4 regions of the Rouxiella sp. T17 genome follow, and region 1 is predicted to be linked to each of the others. Evidence: predicted binding sites of a transcription regulator. Region 1 holds the regulator's gene; each other region holds the start of a gene.
What was found. Region 1 encodes PurR, which represses purine synthesis genes. Its sites were predicted from a motif close to CANGCAAACGTTTGCNTG; they were not measured.
Positions count from the first base shown of each region.

Region 2: a site for PurR is predicted at 2,083-2,100, ahead of purM (phosphoribosylformylglycinamidine cyclo-ligase). Genes of this name have one in related genera too.
Region 3: a site for PurR is predicted at 2,712-2,729, ahead of carA (glutamine-hydrolyzing carbamoyl-phosphate synthase small subunit). Genes of this name have one in related genera too.
Region 4: a site for PurR is predicted at 2,362-2,379, ahead of purT (formate-dependent phosphoribosylglycinamide formyltransferase). Genes of this name have one in related genera too.

Region 1 covers NZ_JAWUEA010000041.1:4,877-8,883, reverse strand. The annotation lists gene SC206_RS19330 (C40 family peptidase) at 1-503, shown strand, start outside; gene purR (HTH-type transcriptional repressor PurR) at 951-1,976, shown strand; gene punR (DNA-binding transcriptional activator PunR) at 2,057-2,959, opposite strand; gene punC (purine nucleoside transporter PunC) at 3,160-4,007, shown strand, end outside.
Region 2 covers NZ_JAWUEA010000030.1:124,489-128,495, reverse strand. The annotation lists gene uraA (uracil permease) at 1-1,171, opposite strand, end outside; gene upp (uracil phosphoribosyltransferase) at 1,287-1,913, opposite strand; gene purM (phosphoribosylformylglycinamidine cyclo-ligase) at 2,179-3,216, shown strand; gene purN (phosphoribosylglycinamide formyltransferase) at 3,285-3,923, shown strand.
Region 3 covers NZ_JAWUEA010000038.1:178,858-182,864, forward strand. The annotation lists gene carB (carbamoyl-phosphate synthase large subunit) at 1-1,302, opposite strand, end outside; gene carA (glutamine-hydrolyzing carbamoyl-phosphate synthase small subunit) at 1,319-2,467, opposite strand; gene dapB (4-hydroxy-tetrahydrodipicolinate reductase) at 2,977-3,798, opposite strand.
Region 4 covers NZ_JAWUEA010000040.1:181,919-185,925, forward strand. The annotation lists gene pabB (aminodeoxychorismate synthase component 1) at 1-539, opposite strand, end outside; gene SC206_RS18635 (YoaH family protein) at 715-897, shown strand; gene purT (formate-dependent phosphoribosylglycinamide formyltransferase) at 1,037-2,215, opposite strand; gene cspE (transcription antiterminator/RNA stability regulator CspE) at 2,500-2,709, shown strand; gene dbpA (ATP-dependent RNA helicase DbpA) at 2,928-4,007, shown strand, end outside.

The DNA.
Region 1 (4,007 bases):
CAGAAACGAAAAAGAGCTATGGCCGACATCGAAAGCATAAAGCCAAAGCCGATACCTGTGCCCCGCTGACTTTGAGCGCCGCACACAAGAAAAAGTATTTGCACGCTAAAGAAACCGCGATGAACAAGCTGATGCACCAGGTCGGCAAACCTTATCGCTGGGGCGGAACCTCGCCAAATACCGGTTTCGATTGCAGTGGTCTGGTCTATTACGCGTATAAAGATTTAATGCGTATCAAGATGCCACGTACCGCCAACGAGATGTACCATTTACGCGACGCAGCCCCTATTGCTCGCGGTGAGCTTGAATCCGGAGATTTAGTCTTCTTCCGTATTTCCAAGCGCGGCGCAGCGGACCACGTAGGCGTTTATGTCGGTAACGGCAAATTTATTCAGTCGCCACGTACTGGTGAAGACATCAAAATCAGTTATCTGGCCGATAACTACTGGCAAGACCATTATGTTGGTGCTCGCCGAGTGATGACGCCAAAAACGATTCGTTAAATAATGATTTCTCGCTTAACACCTGTGAATAGCATTTAACGAATGGTTTACCCCGAATCGCCTTCCAGCCCTAACAGGCAATATGGCTAAAGCGGGCGCAGAAAGAAAATAGACAAGGGCGATTTCTTTAATAGGAAATCGCCCTTTTCACTTTTAGCGCCGCCTGCTTTGGTTTTATTGCGCAACAAAACTCTTAAATAGGCCAATTTGCGCATCAAGTTAAAGGGAAAGCACAAATTTGGCTTTCCCTTTATAACGATATAAGAGAAAATTAGCGGTTACCACGCTGTGTGCCCGGTCTTAGCTGTCCGACGCTTCTTTCAGGCCTTCCTGAAACTCCCCAACGATTCGACTGCCTAAAATGATTTGAGCAGTGGAATGCACGCAGGCAAACGATTAACAAAAAACTAACGTGCTGAAAAGGGTTAGTTCAGGAGTGATTTTTACATGGCCACGATCAAAGATGTCGCTAAGCGCGCTGGTGTTTCGACTACAACCGTGTCGCACGTCATCAATAAAACCCGTTTCGTCGCCGAAGAAACCAAAGCCGCTGTCCGCGCTGCCATTAAAGATCTGCACTATTCGCCGAGTGCCGTCGCGCGCAGCCTGAAGGTTAACAACACCAAGACTATCGGCCTGCTGGCAACCTCAAGCGAGGCGCCCTACTTTGCCGAAGTGATTGAAGCGGTTGAAAATAGCTGCTTTGCCAAGGGTTACACCCTGATTTTGTGCAACTCGCACAATGATTTTGAAAAGCAAAAAGCCTATTTGCAGATGCTGGCGCAAAAACGCGTCGATGGCCTGCTGGTCATGTGCGCAGAATATCCTGCCGAGCTGCTGGCGATGCTCGAAGAGTATCGTTCGATTCCCATGGTTGTCATGGATTGGGGCGAGGCGAAAAACGATTTTACCGACTCGATTATTGATAACGCCTTTGAAGGCGGTTATCTGGCGGGCCGTTATTTGATCGAACGCGGTCACCGCGACATTGGCGCTATTCCGGGCCAGCTTAATCGCAACACCGGCGGCGGTCGTTATCGCGGATTTTTAAAAGCCATGAACGAAGCCAACATTGCCGTGCGCGATGAATGGGTCGTTCAGGGCGATTTCGAGCCAGAGTCCGGTTATCAGGCGATGCAAAAGATCTTGAATCAGAAGCAGCGGCCGACGGCGATTTTCTGTGGTGGTGACGTTATGGCAATGGGCGCGATTTGCGCCGCCGACGAAATGGGCCTGCGCGTTCCACAGGACATTTCGGTGATTGGCTATGACAACGTGCGCAACGCGCGTTATTTCTCACCGGCGTTAACCACCGTCCACCAGCCGAAAGAGCGACTGGGCGAAATGGCTTTCACCATGTTGCTCGACAGAATCATCAGCAAACGCGAGATTCAGCAGACCATTGAAGTGAAACCGAAGCTGGTAGAAAGACGCTCTGTGGTCGATGGTCCGTTTATCGACTATCGTCGTTAAAAGTTATTTATCAGATTAACCCCCTAAACGCCTACCTTGTAGGCGTTTTTTTTATTTAAAGCCTTTTTATACGGAACAGCCTACCGCAACCACTCTTTATTTAACGTCTCGCTGTCGCCCAAATAATTGAGCAGCCAATCCAGTGCCGGAGAGTGATTGCGCTGATCCCACGTCAGGCAACACGGGCTTTCCGGAAAACCACTGGCTAAATCGAGCACCGCCAGCTGCTGTTTTGCAATCCACGTTTCCACCATGTGAACGGGCAGCATGCCGACACACAGCCCTTCACACAGGCAATCGATGGCACAGGTCCAGTCCGGCACCACTAAACGGCGCTGGTTATCGAGTGTCCAGGTGTCGCGCTTAGGCAGATTTCTTGAAGTATCTTCAATACACAGCGCAGGATAAGGGCGAAGCGCGTCATCGTTAAGCGCCAGCTTAAGCTGTGCCAACGGATGTTCGGCGCTGACTACACAATGCCACGGCAAGGTGCCCATATCTCGGAAGCTAAAACGCCCGCCCACCGGCACCGCGCTGGTCGCGCCAATCGCCACGTCGGCGCGATCGTCGGCCAGCGCGTCCCACACGCCGTTAAAAACTTCGCCCTGAATGAGCAGCTCCGTATCGGGAAAGGCGCGGTAAAAATCCACCACCAGCTGGCGCACGCGCGCCGGTTTAACGATGCGATCCACCGCCACGCGCAGCTGTCCGCTCCAGCCGTTGGCAATCTGCTGACACTGACGCCGGGTTGAGAGCATTTTTTTGATAAGCACCCGCGCTTCTTCAACGAAAAGCCGCCCTGAAGGGGTTAATTCCACGTCGCGATGCCGCCTTTCGAACAGCGGCACCGCCAGCCATTCTTCAAGCTGGCGCACCTGATAACTGATCGCCGAGGGCACGCGATTCAGCTCTTGAGCCGCCGCGGTAAAGCTGCCGTTCCGCGCGACGGCGTCGACGACTTCCAGTGAATATTCTGACCACATAACCGGTTCCTCGCGACGCCTGAAAAGGCCGCCCTCTGCTTTCAAAATTTTTGAATCGATGGTGCAAATATTAGCGTTTCACAACCGCCGCGCCAAGCAGATAAACTGCGCGCTCTTAACTTTTCGCTTTTAGCACATTCACTCCCAAATTCTGTCCCTACAACAGTTTTGGCTACGTTTACGCATTACAAGAGAACATCATGAAACCTTCATTTGGATTTTTACTTTATTTGGCGGGTCTGAGCATGCTCGGATTTTTGGCCACCGACATGTATCTGCCGGCCTTCGGTTATATGCAAGAAAGCCTTGATGCCTCGCCCGGCGCAATTAGCTCGAGCCTGAGCGTTTTTCTAGCGGGTTTTGCGGCCGCGCAGCTGATTTGGGGGCCATTGTCAGACAAGTTTGGTCGGAAACCTATCCTGCTGGCGGGTTTGGGGCTGTTTACCTTCGGCTGTCTCGGCATGATTTGGGTGCAAAGCACCGAGCTGCTGCTGGCGCTGCGTTTCGTGCAGGCCGTGGGCGTTTGTGCGGCGGCGGTAAGCTGGCAGGCGCTGGTGGTTGACCGCTATTCCGCGCAGGTTGCCAAACGCACTTTTGCCAGCATCATGCCGCTGGTCGCGCTTTCCCCCGCGCTTGCCCCACTGGTCGGTGCCTGGGTTTTGAATCACTTTAACTGGCGCGTGATTTTCGCCCTGCTGTTAGTTCTGGGCGCGTTGCTGCTGTTCTTCACGCTGACCTTAAAAGAAACGCGTAAAGCAAGCGGGCAAAAAAATTCATCACAAAGTGGGATCGGCAGCATGTTAGCCTCGCCGGTCTATAGCGGTAACGTATTGATTTACGCCGCCAGCTCGGCGGGTTTCTTTGCCTGGCTGACCGGCTCACCCTTTATTCTGGGTGAAATGGGCTATGGCGCATCGGCCATTGGTTTAAGCTATGTGCCTCAAACGATTGCATTTTTACTCGGCGGTTATGGATGTCGCGCGCTTATCGGCAAAATTGATGGCGCTCGCCTGCTGCCTTGGCTATTAGTGGGCTATGCGGTCAGCGT
Region 2 (4,007 bases), on a different contig from region 1:
CTTTCAGCTCGGCCGCACCGATGTGCACCTTCGCGCCGCTCACGCCGATAATCAGAATGATCGAGGTCAAAATCAGGTTCTTCGGCTTGTTGTAATCGACTTTCGACTCAATCAGCACGCGAATACCGGACGCGCCGATCACCCCGTAAAGTAATAGCGACACGCCGCCCATCACCGGCACGGGCACGGCCTGAATCGCCGCCGCCAGCTTGCCAACGCACGACAGCAGAATCGCGAGAATCGCCGCGCCGCCGATAACCCAGGTGCTGTAAACCTTGGTTATCGCCATTACGCCGATATTTTCGCCGTACGTGGTGTTTGGCGTCGAGCCGAAGAAACCGGAGAGCATGGTCGAAAGCCCGTTGGCCAGCATCGAGCGATGCAAACCCGGGTCGCGCAGAAGGTCTTTCTTGACGATATTCGCGGTCACCACCAAATGGCCCACGTGCTCGGCAATGACCACCAGTGCGGCCGGAAGAATGGTCAGAATGGCGACCCACTCGAAGCGCGGCGTATAAAAGGTTGGAAGCGCAAACCAGTGGGCGTTTTCGATGGCCGAAACGTCAACCACGCCCATGAAATAGGCCAGCGCGTAACCCACCAGCACGCCAATCAAAATCGGGATGATCGCCAGAAAACCGCGGAACAGCACCGAACCCAGCACGGTAACGGCCAGCGTCACCACTGAAATCGTCACGGTCGTGCTGTCAGCTGCAACACCATCCGCAGGCAGCAGGCCCGCCATATTGGCCGCCACGCCCGCCAGCTCAAGGCCGATAACCGCGACAATCGCGCCCATCGCCGCCGGCGGAAACATCACGTTAATCCAGCCAATTCCGGCCTTTTTAACAATCAACGCCACCAGACAAAACAGCAGTCCGCAGACGATAAAGCCGCCCAGCGCCGCCTCATAGCCCATCGGCAACAGCAGCAGCACCGGCGATATAAAGGCAAAGCTCGAACCCAGATAAGCCGGAATCTTGCCTTTACAGACAAACAGATAGAGCAAGGTGCCGATGCCGTTGAACAGCAGCACCGTCGCCGGATTGATTTTAAACAGAATAGGCACCAGCACCGTTGCGCCGAACATGGCAAACAGATGCTGGAAACTGAGGGGAATGGTTTGCAAGAGCGGCGGGCGCTCGCTCACCCCAATAACACGACGGGTCATCGACTGATCCTCTGGAAAATAGTGAGTCTGTAATTCTTTAATTAATTCGACCGGAGTCGGCTCGAAGTTTGACGAGTAAAAAAAAGCCGACTCATGAGAGCCGGCTGCTTACTGTTTATTTAGTACCAAATATTTTATCACCGGCATCGCCGAGACCAGGAATAATGTACCCCTTGTCATTTAATCCCTGATCGACAGAGGCGGTGTACAACTCGATATCAGGGTGCGCGGCTTCTAGCGCGGCAAGGCCTTCCGGCGCGGCAACCAGCACCAGCACCTTAATGCTCTGGCAGCCCGCTTTTTTCAGCAGGTCGATGGTGGCAATCATTGAGCCGCCGGTCGCCAGCATCGGGTCAACCACCAGCGCCATGCGCTCTTCTATATTAGAGGCCAGCTTCTGGAAGTAAGGCACCGGTTGCAGAGTTTCTTCATCACGGTAAACGCCCACCACGCTGATACGCGCGCTCGGCACGTGCTCCAGCACGCCTTCCATCATGCCCAGACCGGCACGCAAAATAGGCACCACGGTAATTTTCTTGCCTTTAATCTGATCGACTTCAACCGGACCGTTCCAACCTTCGATGGTGACCGTTTCGGTCTCAAGGTCTGCGGTGGCTTCGTAAGTCAGTAAACTGCCTACCTCGGAAGCGAGTTCGCGAAAGCGTTTAGTGCTGATATCGTTTTCACGCATCAGTCCCAACTTGTGTTTTACCAGCGGGTGTTTCACTTCAACGATCTTCATTTTTTCTTTCTCCAAAGGCTACCGACCAAAAAAATCGCGTGATTATAACCTCTTTTATAAGCAACGCTAGCGCCATTAGCCTGATACGGATCAATGGATTCGCACTTCCTGTCGCGAACGGCTGACATCAGGGTAATTTGAGTATAGATAGAGAAACATAACGAGACCTCTCGCAAACGTTTGCCTGCGCTGTTAGAATTAGCGCGCTTCAAGCTTCCAGTTTTCAACAGTAGCCACAAAACGCATACGTCGTGGGGATTCCGCAGTGACCGATAAGACCTCTCTCAGCTATAAAGACGCAGGTGTGGACATCGATGCAGGTAACGCATTGGTAGACCGCATCAAAGGTGTAGTAAAACAGACTCGTCGTCCAGAAGTCATGGGCGGACTGGGTGGTTTTGGTGCCCTGTGCGCGCTGCCGCAAAAATATCGTGAACCCGTGCTGGTTTCGGGAACCGACGGCGTTGGCACCAAGCTGCGTCTGGCAATGGATTTAAAACGCCACGATACCATTGGTATCGATTTGGTCGCCATGTGTGTCAACGATCTGGTAGTACAGGGCGCTGAGCCGCTGTTCTTCCTCGATTATTACGCGACGGGCAAACTGGATGTGGACACCGCAGCCAGCGTCATCACCGGTATCGCTGAAGGCTGCAAGCAGTCTGGCTGTGCACTGGTCGGTGGTGAAACCGCAGAAATGCCGGGCATGTACCACGGCGATGACTACGACGTGGCAGGTTTCTGCGTCGGCGTAGTAGAGAAATCAGAAATCATTGATGGCAGCAAAGTACAGGACGGCGACGTTCTGGTCGCGCTGGCGTCAAGTGGCCCGCACTCAAACGGCTACTCTCTGGTTCGCAAAATTCTTGAAGTCAGCAAGGCCGACCCGCTGACGACCGATCTGGCAGGCAAACCGCTGGCCGATCACCTGCTCGAGCCAACCAAAATCTACGTAAAATCAATCCTTAAACTGATTGAAAACGTAGACGTTCACGCTATCTGCCACCTGACCGGCGGCGGCTTCTGGGAAAACATTCCGCGCGTACTGCCGGACAACACCCAGGCAATCATCGACGAATCAAGCTGGAAATGGCCTGACGTGTTCGGTTGGTTGCAGCAGAACGGCAACGTGAGCAGCCACGAAATGTACCGCACGTTCAACTGCGGCGTGGGCATGCTGATTGCCCTGCCTGCAGAACTGGCGGATCAGGCTATTACCCTGCTCAACGACAACGGCGAGCAAGCCTGGGTTATCGGTAGCATCAAAGCCTCCGATTCCGAAGAACGCGTCATCATCAAGTAATGTTGTGCTCTACAACGCCTCTACATCACGTATTGGCGTTGTAGTTTAGCGTCAAGAGCGAAGGTAAAATGAAAAGGATTGTGGTTTTAGTTTCTGGTGCGGGAAGCAACTTGCAGGCGATTATCGATGCTTGTGAGCAGGGACGTATCAATGCGACTCTCTCTGCCGTTTTCAGTAATAAAGCGTCGGCCTACGGTCTTGAACGCGCGCAGTCTGCGGGCATTCCCGCTCACGCGCTTGACCCGAAATCCTATGCCGATCGCGTGGCATTTGACGCCGCCCTTGCCGATGAAATCGATGCTTACCAGCCCGATCTAGTGGTTCTCGCCGGTTATATGCGCATTCTCAGCGACGAATTCGTTGCGCGATACGCAGGCCGAATGATCAATATCCACCCTTCCCTGCTGCCAAAATATCCCGGATTGCACACTCATCAGAAAGCCATCGACAATCAGGATGCCGAACACGGCACTTCCGTGCATTTTGTCACTCAGGAGCTTGATGGGGGTCCGGTCATTTTGCAGGCCAAGGTGCCGGTATTCGAAGATGACAGCGCGGACGATTTACATGAACGCGTGCAGCATCAGGAGCATGATATTTATCCGCTGGTTGTCAGTTGGTTTGTTGACGGGCGTTTAACATTGCTGGATGGCAAGGTCATGCTTGACGGACAGGTCGTTCCCGCTCAGGGTCACGCCGCAGAATAACGCGCGCCTGTTTCGTTCATCCTCCTAAAACCGGCCGCGCGCCGGTTTTTTTATGGCGTTTTTTAGCGCATTCTTATCAAAGAG
Region 3 (4,007 bases), on a different contig from region 1:
GTCGGAGCCGGCGTCTTTCAGTTCGCGGCGGATTTTGGTCAACGCTTCAGGATCGTCGAGGCTAACCAGCGGGTCGAAGCCGCTTGCGCCCACTTCCAGACCGCGCAGCGCTTTCTGCATCGATTCCTGGAAAGTACGGCCAATCGCCATCACTTCGCCGACAGATTTCATCTGCGTGGTCAGACGGTCATTGGCACCGGCAAATTTCTCGAAGTTGAAACGAGGGATTTTAGTCACAACGTAGTCGATAGACGGTTCAAACGACGCTGGCGTTTTGCCACCGGTGATGTCGTTCATCAGCTCGTCGAGGGTGTAACCCACCGCCAGCTTGGCCGCGACTTTGGCAATCGGGAAACCGGTCGCTTTTGACGCCAGCGCAGAAGAACGCGACACGCGCGGGTTCATCTCGATAACGATCAGACGGCCATCTTTCGGGTTAACGGAGAACTGAACGTTGGAACCGCCCGTCTCTACGCCAATCTCACGCAGCACCGCCAACGAGGCGTTACGCATGATTTGATACTCTTTGTCGGTCAGCGTCTGGGCAGGTGCAACCGTGATGGAGTCACCGGTGTGAATGCCCATAGCGTCGAAGTTTTCGATAGAACAGACGATGATGCAGTTGTCGTTTTTATCACGCACCACTTCCATCTCGTACTCTTTCCAACCGATCAGCGACTCGTCAATCAGCAGCTCTTTGGTTGGCGAGAGGTCCAGACCGCGAGTACAGATCTCTTCGAACTCTTCGTGGTTGTAGGCGATACCGCCGCCCGTTCCGCCCATGGTAAAGGAAGGACGGATGATGCACGGGAAGCCGACGTCAGCCGCGATAGCCAGCGCTTCTTCCATATTGTGTGCGATACCGGAACGCGCGGTGCCCAAACCGATTTTCTTCATCGCGATGTCAAAACGACGGCGGTCTTCTGCCTTGTCGATGGCATCGGCGGTGGCGCCAATCATGGTCACGCCGAATTCGGCAAGCACGCCCTGACGCTCAAGCTCCAGCGCACAGTTCAGTGCAGTCTGGCCGCCCATGGTTGGCAGCACGGCGTCTGGACGCTCTTTTTCGATGATCTTGCGCACGACTTCCCAGTGGATCGGCTCGATGTAAGTCGCATCGGCCATTTCCGGGTCGGTCATGATAGTCGCCGGGTTGGAGTTCACCAGAATGACGCGATAACCTTCTTCGCGCAGCGCTTTACACGCCTGGGCACCCGAGTAGTCAAACTCACAGGCCTGTCCGATAACGATCGGACCTGCGCCCAGAATCAGAATGCTTTTTATGTCTGTACGTTTTGGCATTATCTGCTCCTGTTAATTATTTCGCGCTGTTACGGTAAGCTTCGATCAGTTCAATGAAGTGATCGAACAGAGGGGCTGCATCGTGCGGGCCTGGGCTGGCTTCAGGGTGACCCTGGAAGCAGAAGGCCGGCTTGGTGGTGTGATGCAAACCTTGCAACGTACCGTCGAACAGAGATTTGTGAGTCGTGCGTAACGTGGCGGGCAGCGTCGCTTCGTCTACCGCAAAACCGTGGTTCTGCGCGGTGATCATCACGGTATTGTTATCGAGATTTTTAACCGGATGGTTGCCGCCGTGGTGACCAAACTTCATCTTGGACGTTTTCGCCCCGCAGGCCAACGCCAGCAGCTGGTGACCCAGACAGATACCGAAAATCGGGATCTCGGTGGTCAGGAAGGTTTTAATCGCGTCAATCGCGTAATCGCACGGCTCAGGGTCGCCCGGGCCGTTGGACAGGAAAATGCCGTCCGGATTGAGCTTTAACACCTCTTCGGCAGAGGTTTTTGCCGGTACAACTGTCAGGCGACAACCGCGATCCACCAGCATGCGCAGGATATTACGCTTCACGCCGTAATCGTACGCCACCACGTGGAAAGGCAGTTCTTCCGCTTTTTTAGCTTCAGGCAGGTCGCCTTCCAGCGTCCAGCTGCCCTGTTGCCAGCTGTAAGATTCCTGCGTAGAGACTTCTTTCGCTAAATCCATCCCTTTCAGGCCCGGGAAAGCTTTGGCTTTCTCCAGCGCCAGCGCCGCGTCGACAGAGTCACCGGCAATAATACAGCCGTTCTGCGCGCCCTTTTCGTTCAGCAGGCGAGTCAGCTTACGCGTGTCGATATCTGCAATGCCGACAATGTTCAGGCGTTTCAGGTAATCAGACAGATTCTCTTCATTACGGTAGTTGCTGGCAATAAGAGGGAGATCGCGGATAACCAGGCCTTGGGCGTGTACTGCAGAGGATTCTTCATCAGCGGCGTTGGTGCCGACATTGCCGATATGAGGATAAGTAAGGGTGACTATCTGACGGGAATAGGAGGGATCAGTGAGGATTTCTTGATAACCGGTCATCGACGTATTGAAGACCACTTCCCCCACTGCCGTTCCTTCTGCCCCGATGGCACGACCGTGGAATTGGGTTCCGTCTTCCAGAACCAATAGCGCTGACTTTATCAAAGCATCCTCCAAGAATAATCAATCATTATATTTGCATATTAATTCAGATCCTGTGACCTAATCAATGCAAAAATTGCACTCAGAGCGGTTATTTTTTCTGGCTCAAAGCCAATTTTTGGCAAATTGCGCGCATTCTAATGATGAGCGCTGAATTTGTCTACCAAAAGCGCCATTATTTTACGGTTTTTTGCTGAACTCAACGAAATGAGCCATTAATAGCGATAAAAGGATAGGATAAGTGGGCATAGTAAACGTTTGCGAAGGGGATTGTCTGAAAAAATGCTTATTTCGTTAACTTTGCTTGAAGCAGAGGAAATTGACCGAACACAAAATAGCCAATACGGTAAAACCTAGCCACCAAACTGGGTAAAATAGCGCTTAAAACTAAAAACAGACGTAAAACCTCTATTTGATCGATAAAAGATAAATAAAAAGAAGGGCAATAAAATAATTGCCCTTTTATCAAAGCGTTATGATTAAAACAACCACATCACAGTTGTCGATAAATATTATAAATCTTCTAGGCCAAGCACGTCTTTCATATCAAAGAGGCCGTTTTTCTTGGCTGACACCCACTTTCCGGCACGAACCGCGCCATTGGCGAAGGTCATGCGGCTGGAAGCCTTGTGAGTAATCTCGACGCGCTCGCCGATATCTGCAAACATCGCGGTGTGTTCGCCCACAATATCGCCTGCGCGAATCGTGGCAAAACCAATGCTCATCGGGTCGCGTTCGCCAGTGTGGCCTTCGCGCGCGTAGACGGCGCAGTCTTTGAGGTCGCGACCTAACGCGCCCGCGATTGCTTCGCCCATCGCCAATGCCGTGCCGGATGGCGCATCGACTTTATGACGGTGGTGCGCTTCAACGATTTCAATGTCAGTGTAATCGCCCATGACTTTAGCGGCTTTTTCCAACAGCTTGAGCACGACATTCACGCCGACGCTAAAGTTGGCCGAGAAAACCACCGGAATTTGGGTCGCTGCCTGTTGAATGGCGGCTTTACCTGCATCATCGAAGCCTGTAGTGCCGATAATAATGCCTTTTGCATTATTGAGGCAGAAATCCAAATGTTCCAGCGTGCCTTCAGGGCGAGTGAAGTCGATCAGAATATCGAAATCATTGGCCACCGTTTGCAGGTCGTCGCTGACTTTAACGTTCAGCACGCCTACGCCGGCCAGTTCACCGGCGTCGGTGCCGACCAGTGAAGATCCTTTGCGCTCAAGTGCCGCGCCTAACACTACGCCATCGGCCTGCTGAACGGCCTGAATTAGCTGGCGGCCCATGCGCCCGCCGGAACCGGCAATCGCCATGCGGATATCAGCTTTGCTCATAATTTCTCTCTTTATTAATGTATGCTGCCGTGAAACAGAAGCAGGTTAACGAGCCTGCCCCATCGCGGCTAGTGAAATTGCCTCATAATTAGAAAATTATGATAGAGGCGCGCTAGCATCAGTAAAATCTATTTCGCTATGCCGCGATAATGTCGGACTTTACCCCGCTTCGACAAGACAAATCGTTGTAACCGCTCAATAAACACCCA
Region 4 (4,007 bases), on a different contig from region 1:
GGGGGCTGCGCCTCCGGCTGCGAGTGCGCATTTAGCCACGCGAGGCGGGCATCAATGTCGCCGTGCGCCACCAGCGTGAGCCGCTTAAGGTGATGATCGGCAATCAGCGCCCAGTCGTAAATGCCCATCGCCATATCCGGCAGCGTAATGTCGCGATCGGCTATCGGCGTGATTTTTTCCAGCGTTCGACCCAAATCATAGCCGAACAGGCCAAGCGCGCCGCCCTGAAACGGCAACGCTGAATTAGCGGCGGCGTGCAGGCCGCTGTTTTCCAACTCGCGCTGTAATAAATGAAAAGCATCGCCGCCGAGAATTTCACTTTCGCCAGTCTGCCGCCATATTTCAGTTTCATCTCCGCGCGTGGTTAGCGTAATGCGCGGCTCGGCGACCAGAATATCGAATCGATTATGCGCATGCTGGGCCGATCCCGAATGCAGCAGCATCGCCCAGGGCTGGGCGGCCAACGGCGCAAAGCGCGTCAGCAGGGCGTCGGAGTGATAAGGTAATGAATGAAATTCGGGCATTTGAGCGGCTGGCATGATGCGAATAAATTCCTGGCCTGACCTGGCGTATAAGTGAAAACAGGGTTTCTCTGAAGGGTCGATCCTAGCATAAATTTATCTGGGTAGGTCATCGGCAGAAAGAGGGGTATAATGCTCGGCTACGTCAGAAACATGAACTCTCAGACAGACCATCACAGACAGGAACAATCTTATGCTCACCGGAATGCCTTCACTTTCACATAAAGAGCAGCAAGAGGCCGCCGATCGCATTCATGAATTGATGCAGGAAGGCATGAGCAGCGGTCAGGCGATCGCGACCGTTGCCGCAGAAATTCGTGAAACCCACAAGGGTGACCGCGTGACGGTTATCTTTGATGATGAAGACGACGAATAACTTTTCCATCATCAAAATTTGGTCATTAAAAAAGCCGTTGGGCGATTTAAAACGCGCAACGGCTTAAGCATTATTTAGTGAAAAAGTTGGCGAATAAAACAGTATTTAGCGATTAAACAGTATTCAGCGAATAAAAAATTTAACCTTTCACCACGATGGCCGCTGCCGCTTTGATTGCCGTTTCAACGGCCTGCTCGACAGTCTCGCCGATTGACAGCGCGACGCCTAAACGACGCTTGCCGCTGATTTCAGGCTTACCAAACAAACGCACCTGATTTGAACCCACCAGCGCGTGCTCGAGGCCGCTAAAGCTGACATTATTGCTGGTCAGTTCCGGCAGAATAACGGCAGACGCAGACGGGCCAAACTGGCGAATAGTGCCGATTGGCAGACCCAAAAACGCACGGACGTGCAGCGCAAACTCTGATAAATCCTGAGAAATCAAGGTCACCATGCCGGTATCGTGCGGGCGCGGAGAAACTTCGCTGAATACTACGTCGTCACCGCAAACAAACAGCTCCACGCCAAATAAGCCGTGGCCGCCCAGTGCTTCAACCACTTTGCTGGCGATCTCTTTCGCACGGCTCAACGCCAGAATGCTCATCTGCTGTGGCTGCCACGATTCACGATAGTCGCCATCTTCCTGACGATGGCCGATTGGCGCGCAGAAATGAATCCCGTCGATTGCGCTGATGGTCAGCAAAGTTATTTCGAAATCAAACTTAACCAAGCCTTCAACAATCACGCGACCGCCGCCCGCACGACCGCCGAGCTGCGCATAATCCCACGCGGCTTGCAGCGTCTCTTCGCTACGGATCAGGCTCTGACCTTTACCTGAAGAACTCATTACCGGCTTGATAATGCACGGATAACCAATTTCCTGCACCGCCAGCTTGAAGTTGGCTTCGTCGTCGGCAAAACGATAGGTAGAAGTCGGCAGGCTCAGGGTTTCAGCGGCCAAACGACGAATGCCTTCGCGGTTCATGGTCAGACGGGTCGCTTCGGCGCAAGGCACCACGTTGTGACCCTGTTTTTCCAGCTCGACCAGCATGCTGGTGGCGATCGCTTCGATTTCGGGCACGATAAAGTCAGGGCGTTCGCTTTCGATAAGCTGCTTGAGCGCGTCGCCATCGAGCATGTTGATCACGTGGCTGCGATGGGCAACCTGCATCGCGGGCGCATCGGCATAGCGATCGACGGCGATCACTTCCAGACCCAGACGTTGGCACTCAATCGCCACTTCTTTGCCCAGTTCGCCGGAGCCTAATAACATGACGCGGGTTGCGTCGGTACGCAGTGCAGTTCCAAGAGTTAACATAGCGGGATACCTGGTTCTTTGTCAGTGAAGCTGAGGTGGATAGTAAAGGTTTAAAAAGCCTGTCGGCGGCATAATTCTTACGCTAAAGCGTGATTATGCAGGCGCCCTGAAAACAATTGGCGGCATTATATAGGAAAATTACCGGCTACGAAAACGTTTGCGCGGCGAGGCCCGGATTTGCGCGCCGCCGCCGAATGTGCGTTAATAGCCGGGCATTCGCGATTAAGCCGAGTGTTTTTATTTTTATAGTATGTTTTCTAGTAATGAAGAGTTAAGGATAGATAATGAGCAAGTTAACTGGTCAGGTAAAATGGTTCAACGAAAGCAAAGGCTTCGGTTTCATCACGCCTGCTGATGGTTCTAAAGACGTTTTCGTACATTTTTCTGCAATCAACAGCGATGGCTTCAAAACTCTGGCTGAAGGTCAGAACGTTGAGTTCACCATCCAGGACAGCCCACGCGGCCCGTCTGCTGCCAACGTCATCGCGCTGTAATCAGTTTTCTGGCTTATTAAGTCAGAACTCATAAAGTTGATCACGTTTTCCTAAAACCCGCCACGCTGCGGGTTTTTTTGTGCCGCTCCATTTTTTTCTCCCCTCAATAAACAGCGCTAAGGCGTTATTTTGCCTTCTCTGTTATTATTCTGTTTATTACATGGCGCCGAGAGTCTTGCGCCGCTTCGTTTTATTCGCCTTACATAAGAGTTATCGCCTTGAGCACGCATTCTTTTTCTACCCTGACTTTGCCATCTGAACAACTTGCCAACCTCGAAGAGCTGGGTTACGCCCAAATGACGCCGATTCAGGAAGCCGCGCTGCCTGCTATCCTGCTTGGGCAAGACGTCCGCGCCAAGGCTAAAACCGGCAGCGGCAAAACGGCTGCCTTTGGTATCGGCCTCCTCGATAAAATCGCCGTGAGCGAGTTTGTTTGCCAGGCGCTGGTGCTGTGTCCGACGCGCGAACTGGCGGATCAGGTCAGTAAAGAGCTGCGTCGTCTGGCGCGCTTCACCCAAAACATCAAGATTTTGACCCTGTGCGGCGGCCAACCTATTTCGCCACAGCTCGACTCGCTGGTGCGTCAGCCGCACATCGTGGTCGGCACGCCGGGTCGTATTCAGGAACACCTGCGCAAGGGCACGCTGAAGCTTGATAGCCTGAAAGTGCTGGTGCTCGACGAAGCCGATCGCATGCTGGACATGGGCTTTAGCGAAGATATCGAAGACGTGGTGAGCTACACGCCGCCGTCGCGCCAGACGCTGCTGTTTTCCGCGACCTATCCGCAAGGCATTGATCGCATTAGCAACAAGTTCCAGCGTCAGCCGTTAAACGTTGAAATCGAAGGCGAAGAAGATGTCGCCGACATCGAACAAATCTTTATCGAAGCCGATCGCCACAGCCGTTTGTCGCTGCTGGCCGCCGTGCTTTATCAGCATCAGCCGACCTCCTGCGTGGTGTTCTGCAATACCAAGCGCGACTGTCAGGAAATCGCCGATACGCTGGCGAGCAAAGGCATCAGCGTTTTGGCGCTGAACGGTGATTTAGAGCAGCGCGATCGCGACCGCGTGTTGGTGCGCTTCTCCAACGGCAGCTGCCGCGTGCTGGTGGCTACCGACGTCGCCGCCCGTGGTCTGGACATCAAACAGCTTGGTTTGGTGATTAACTACGAGCTGTCGTTTGACCCAGAAGTCCACGTTCACCGCGTTGGCCGTACGGGCCGTGCAGGCACCAGCGGGTTAGCCGTCAGCCTGGTTACGCCGCAGGAGATGACCCGCGTTCACGCGCTCGAAGATTAC